2 regions of the Alteromonas sp. BL110 genome follow, and region 1 is predicted to be linked to the other one. Evidence: predicted binding sites of a transcription regulator. Region 1 holds the regulator's gene; the other holds the start of a gene.
What was found. The regulator FNR, encoded in region 1, switches genes on or off when oxygen is low (the NO sensors DNR and NnrR bind a similar motif). The targets are predictions, from matches to a motif close to TTGATCTAGATCAA.

Region 1 (3,474 bases):
ACGCCAAGCGCCGACTCGCTATTTGTTGCCACCGAGTGTCTTGGTATTTTAGCGCAACTAAGTAGTTAACTACACGGTTATCGGTGATTCAAATCCATCGGGCTTAATTGCTAATACGTCACAATTCAGTTCATCGATAACGTGTTCGGCAGTATTGCCAATAAGCGCTGCTGAAATACCCACCCGTCCCACGGTACCTATTACAACTAACTCTGCATCGAGTGTTTTTGCTACTTGTGGGATAACTTTTTCAGGTAAGCCTTCTTTCACCACACATTTATTATCTGGAATACCGTATTTGAGTGCGTGACTACGCATTTCCTTCATATGATGGTTTTTTACCGCATCGTGATACGTGTCAGGGTCAAACTCCGGCACTTCGATGGCAATGTTGAGTGGTGTTGAAGGGTAGCTGTTGACTAAATTAACGTTACCTTTCAGCAAAGAGGCATAGTCATTCGCGATTAATGTAAGCTTGTCGTTTAGTACAGCGTGTTCATCATCTTCGCTTCCTACGTTCACTGCAGCAATGATTTCACCGCCTTCTGGCCAGTCATGTTCTTTAACGAGTAGAACGGGGCGCGGACACTTGCGCATTAAGTGCCAGTCCGTAGGGGTAAAGATCACCGAGGCAAGGTCGTCATGTTTTTTAGTGGCTTTTACTACTAAGTCGATTTGGTTGTTAAGGGCGAAATAAATAATCGACTCATAAGCACGGTTGTTCCACTCAACTACAATATCGGTCTCTGAAAAGCCTTGTTCTTTTAGTTGGGCAGAAAGCCATTTGGCGTGCTCTTTTGTAACGGCATCGCGCATTGATTCACGTTCGTCGGGGCTAAGCATGGTTGTCATATCGTAAGACAGATCAAATACCACCATCATAGCAGTAACCGTGGCGCCCGTTTTTGACGCAAGTTCATAGGCACGGCTTAGGGCAGGCTGGTTATCGCGTTCCGCATCCACTACGGCAAGAATTCGTTTACACTCAATCATAACGTCTCCTCAACTACAAAGCTTTGTATGGCTGTCGACATCGAAATTGTTTCAAAACAGTTTATATAAACCATTTATATTAACTATAAACGACATTTTGAAAAACGTGAGTTGTTTTGGATCAAGAGTGTTAAACGTAAATGAAAAGTTCAGGAATTAAAACGAAAGCTGAGCGCGTTCAGTGAGATATAAGGTAAAAGTTAGCGATATGAGATGAACGAGTGTTAAGCAAAAGCGCACGTTCCGCGCGCTTAAGGTAACACACGAAAAATTAGCCGTTACAGACCACGCTAGGTCCATTTAACGCCTCTAGCTTGGTATTTAACCGATCAAAATCCAAAACAGAAATAAGCTTACCGTCTACTTTTATAATGTTTTCCTTCTGAAAACGGCTCAATAGACGACTAATGGTTTCTATCGTTAACCCTAAATAGTTGCCGATTTCGTTACGGGTCATAGTCAGGTGAAATTCCCTGTGCGAGAAGCCGCGCTCTTCAAAGCGCTGGGAAAGATGCGATATAAAATAAAGTAAACGCTCTTCTGCGGTACGCTTGTTTAAAAGCATAATCATGTCGTGATCTTGTTTTATTTCCGCGCTCATAAAGCTCATTATTTGATGGCGTAACTTAGGGAATTGCACCGACATTTCATCGAGGGTGTCGTAAGGCAGTTCACATACCATGGCTGTTTCTAGCGCAGAGGTGTAGCTTTGGTGTTTATTTTCCCGTAAGGCATCGAACCCAATAATATCACCCGGGAAGTGGAAGCCGGTGATTTGCTCTTCACCCTCTTGGTTGGTTACAAATGATTTGAAAGAGCCCGTTCTTACAGCGAAAAGTGAACGAAATTTATCGCCAGTTTGAATGAGCGTATCGCCTTTATGGAGCGGTTTTTTGCGCTCAATTATATCGTCAAGAGACTCAATTTCTGTTTTGTTCAGTGCCACCGGTAAACATAAGTGACTGAAGCTACAGTTTTGACAGTGAATAGAAAATTGGCTTCCTTTGCTCATAATGCATGCTCTTTTGAAGATTACGCAATTATGATACACCCATTTTTAAACTATTGCGCCATGAATAAGATAGGCTGCATATATGGCCATCATTACTGCGATGATTTGTCTAACGCGATTGTGCTGAAAACTACGGGTAATGTAATGACTACCTGCGCTTGCAGCGAGGAGAGTAGGCAGGGTGCCTAAACCGAAGAAAAACATAATAGCAGCGCCTTGTAGCGCATTCCCCGCCGCTAAAGACCAAGTCAGTGTTGAATACACTAATCCACACGGCAGCCACCCCCAGATAAACCCGTAGGGTATAGCACTAAGCGGTGTTTTGAACGGTAAAAAACGTTTAGATAACGGCTGTAGTTTGGAGAATAAACCTTTTCCTGCGCTTTCCAATACCGTTAGACCCGTCCACCATTTGCCTAAATAGCAGGCCAGTAAAAGCAACATAATTCCACTTAGAAGGGAAAGGGCATAGTTGGCAAGAGGGATATAGTCTGCTGCAATTTTTCCAAGTGCCCCGGTTAAAGCGCCAGCAATGGTGTAGCTAGCTATGCGCCCCATGTTATAGGCGAGGGTGTAAGGTACTGCTGATGCACCTTTTGGTGAGACCATTCTCAGCGCCGCTACTATACCACCGCACATGCCCACACAATGAACACCGCCAGCTAAGCCGATAAGAAAGGCCGAGAAGTAATTAATCCCCTCCATGCTGCCCTTGGTTTTTCTCTGCTTTAGTTTCCTGAAGTTGTTTGCGTTGCTCAGCGAGCTTTTTCTCCTCAGGCGGAAGATCATCATCAAATAGTATGCTGTAGCCCTGACGGTCTAAGTCTTCAAACTGATTGGTTTTAACCGCCCAGAAGAATATCACGATTGCCACAGCCACTATGATGATCGCGATTGGTATTAAAACGTAAATAATGCTCATGCTATTTGCCTAAAAGTCGCGTAGAGTTTGTCACTACTATGATACTGCTTAATGACATGCCAACAACCGCCATCCACGGCGAAAGTAGGCCTGATACAGCGAAAGGTAAGATCAAAACGTTGTAACCTACCGACCAACCAATATTTTGTCTTATTTTTTGCTTCACTTGATGTGATGTGCGAATAAGTTCAGGTACTGAGAGTAATTGGTCGCCTAGCAAAATCACGTCAGCGGCAGTTTTTGCAACATCAGTGGCATTACCTACTGCTATTGCTACATCAGCACTGGCTAGAACAGGTGCGTCATTGATGCCATCCCCCATCATCATTACCTTTGAGCCTGATTGCTGCATAGCTTGAACTGCTTCGTATTTTTGCTCTGGTGTAAGTCCACCTTTCGCAGTGGAAATTGGTAAAGACGCGGTAAGAGAATTCACATTTGGCTGTGTATCACCGCTTAATACTGCAAGAGTATGACTTTTTGCCAATATATCGAGGGTTTCTTGGGTATCGTCACGCAGTGAGTCTCGAACTTCAAATGCCGCCAT
Region 2 (3,474 bases), 2.0 Mb from region 1:
TCTACTGGTCGTTATTAGTCCAAACCATCTCTTAAACACGAACTCGCTGTTTGGACACCCACTGAAAGAACGTTGAAAGCTGCTCGTCATCTAGTAAACGTTGTAAATTGAAATAGTGCTTGGCCAATGTCATCTCATCATAAAAGCGATGTATGCCGCTATGGCACTGCCTACAAATATAAATACCATCCTGCAGTTCGGCCTTGCTAAAGTGCTTTTTGAAATAGGTACGTCGGTGCATTTTTTTTCGGGATAAGGTGGTGATAAGTAAGGCGCACCTCTCTATTACAACACGGGCAGTTTCCTACTTTATTTGTCACACCATTACCTCTATTCATTCACTTTGCTGCTGTTCATTAGGGCTTTCATTTAATAATGGTTATTGCGATTACCTCGGCGCGTTCTTTTCATAAACAACGGGGTATTTTGCTAAAGAAAATCCACTCGCCTTACCATTACGTAATAAACACTATTCATGATTAATAAGGCAATGAAATATGAGCTTAACCCGTTCCATGGGCTTCTCCTGCCCATACTGTATGGCGCCTAACGACGTTGAGATAGATGAGGTTAACGATGTGGGTCAAGTCCAAGTACTCGACTGTCAGGTGTGCTGCCAACCCATAGAGTTGGCCACTTATCAGCATGGCGACGACATTCAAATTGAGGCAGAACGAGAAAATGACTAAGCAGTTTACACGCAGTGATATAGATGCGCTTGAACAGCGATACCGAGCTAATCTAGTCAATAGCTTGTCTGGCTTTAAGTCGGCTACTTTAGTGGGTACCACAAACGGAAACACCAACAATTTAGCCATTGTAAGCTCTATCGTTCATGTTGGTGCTAACCCGCCACTTTTAGGCATGATAATGCGCCCACACACCGTTGTGCGAGATACCCTTAGCAATATAAAGCAACAGGGCTATTACACGCTAAATCACGTGTCGACTGATTGGGTAGACAAAGCGCATCAAACGTCTGCTCGCTATGCCCCAGATGATAGCGAGTTTGAAGCAGTTGGTTTAACACCACAGTTTAGCGAGTCTTTTAGCGCACCGTTTGTCAAAGAAAGTGAAATTAAGATGGGCTTAAAGGTGGCACAACATTTAAAATTACTTAACGAAACCGAAATGGTAATTGGAGAAATCCAAGAGCTTCATATGCCAGAGAGCATTATTGATGAAGACGGATACGCCGATATAGAAAAGGCAAACACTGCCTGCATTTCTGGATTAGACAACTATCATAGCACTACGCGCGTTGCACAGTTCGCCTACGCTAAACCCGGAGTTCCCCTAGCTAAGAAATGAACTTGTAGCAGGTAGAAGGGTCTGACAATTACAATCGGGGATGATTACTCTGAAGTTTATTTAATCTAGATCAAGTGAAAATAAGACATTTCATTCGATCTTTTTTCAAAAAGAGATAGTATTTAAACATTACACAAAACCTGCCTCTTTGGGCAGGTTTTTGCGTTTAAGGTACTGAATAAAAAAGAATCATTATCGTTTCTATCTCTTAAGGAGAATGTTATGAAATCTGTAAATCGCCGTGACTTTTTAAAACTGTCTGGCTCTACAGTTATCGGTCTTACATTAGGTGGTGTAGCGTTACGTGCACAAGCTCAGGAACAATTGAGCGCAGATGACCCAACTGCGAAAGCATTAAACTACACACCGTCTTCAACCGTTGAAGGTGCAAAATGTGCAAACTGCATGTACGTGCAGGGTGCCGATGGCGAACAATATCGCCCTTGTAACATTTTCCCTAACAAGCTGGTTAACGCTGATGGCTGGTGTAGCGCTTGGGTTAAAAAGCCAGGCTAAATAATTACTCGTAGCTACATAAATAGCAAAAGCCCCCGATAATTATCGGGGGCTTTTTTGTTTCAATACTGCTTAAAAGATTTATTGTTTAATAGAAACTAAATTCAAACCAACTGCCTCTGTCTAGCGATTCTCGTTTAGTCCATTCTCGATACCCTTTAGAATCGGATTGTCAAAACGTGTAGGTAAAAGACCTGGCTTAATGAAAAAACCGTGTTTAGCTTCAAAGACTTTGCCTATCTTTAGCACATCTTCATCTTTCCACTTAGCACCGATAAAGCTAATGCCTACTGGAAGGCCTTTCACTTCACCCGCGGGTACTGTGAGGTGTGGGTAGCCTGCAACAGCGGCTAAGTAGCCAATACCAATGAAACCGACTGGCGAATGATCGCCATACACACCGTCGATCAAAAATGAAGGGCTGTTTGAAGGCGCAACTAATACATCAACGTTGTGTTTTGCTAACAATGCGTCAATACCGTTTTTGCCCGCTGTATCTTGGATAAGGCGAAGGGCACTTTGATACGCTTCGCTATTAATAGGCGCCGCGTCTAGTGATTTTTCAAAGATATCTTGGTTGAATAACGCTAGTTCTCGCTCGGTTTTGTTATTGAAAGCAATAAGCTCAGATAAGCTTCTTGCAGGAAGCTCTGCCGGCGACCCCGCCAAATATTCGTTGATGCTGTGATGGAACTCACTTAGCAACACATTGTAAGAGTCGGCCCAAAAGGAATCAGGCTGAGAAAAATCACTAATATCCACCAGCGTAGCACCCGAGGCTTTTAACTGATTTAGCGCGCTTTCGTAGACTTTTAGTACGTGAGGGTTATCGCCTTGACGATACCTGACAACGCCAATGCGCTTGCCCTTTAAATCTGTTGCAAGCATCTCAGATGAAGGCATGGCCGGGCTATGAGACGCTGCATTTTCAGTAGCACTATCACTTGCATCTTCGCCCGCCATTACAGCTGTCATCAGCCATGCATCTTGAACATTGGAGGTCATTGGTCCCGCCGTATCTTGGCTAAAGGAAATAGGCACAATGTGCGTTCTTGAAAGTAAACCAACGGTTGGCTTAAAGCCCACTACACCGTTAATAGATGCTGGGCAGATTATAGAGCCATTGGTTTCAGTACCTACAGCAAGTGACGCTAATCTAAGCGACATCGCTGCGCCCGAGCCAGACGATGAACCGCATGCGCTTCTTGATAATATGTGAGGGTTTCGAGTTAAGCCACCTACTGCGCTCCAACCGCTTATCGAAGATTCAGAACGAAAATTTGCCCATTCAGACAAATTTGTTTTACCTAGAATAATCGCCCCCGCTGCTTTTAGCTTCGCCACAATAGGGGCGTCTCGTCCGGTGTCGTTATTGATTAGCACCATAGAACCTGCTGTAGTGGGCATTTCTGCGCTTTCAATATTGTCCTTTAGCAATACGGGGATACCGGCTAACGGGCCTAATGCCGCACCATTGGCGATTTGTTTATCAATTACTTTCGCTTCTGCTAAAGCATTAGGATTTAGCGCTAAAACGCTATTTGTCTTTTTATCTAACTCACCAATACGAGCTAAATAACCGCTCACCAGTTCTGCCGATGTAATCTCGCCATTAGCGATAGCTTGAGACTGAAGGTATGCTGGCTC

Region 2: a site for FNR is predicted at 1,372-1,385, ahead of D1814_RS08345 (high-potential iron-sulfur protein). Genes of this name have one in related genera too.

Annotation. Positions count from the first base shown of each region.
Region 1 is NZ_CP031967.1:3,930,644-3,934,117, forward strand. Features, by position in the region: gene uspE (universal stress protein UspE) at 70-993, opposite strand; gene fnr (fumarate/nitrate reduction transcriptional regulator Fnr) at 1,265-2,005, opposite strand; gene D1814_RS17165 (sulfite exporter TauE/SafE family protein) at 2,051-2,710, opposite strand; gene ccoS (cbb3-type cytochrome oxidase assembly protein CcoS) at 2,697-2,927, opposite strand; gene D1814_RS17175 (heavy metal translocating P-type ATPase) at 2,929-3,474, opposite strand, start outside.
Region 2 is NZ_CP031967.1:1,909,041-1,912,514, reverse strand. Features, by position in the region: gene D1814_RS08360 (hypothetical protein) at 32-241, opposite strand; gene D1814_RS08355 (CPXCG motif-containing cysteine-rich protein) at 498-689, shown strand; gene D1814_RS08350 (flavin reductase family protein) at 682-1,311, shown strand; gene D1814_RS08345 (high-potential iron-sulfur protein) at 1,534-1,827, shown strand; gene D1814_RS08340 (amidase) at 1,951-3,474, opposite strand, start outside.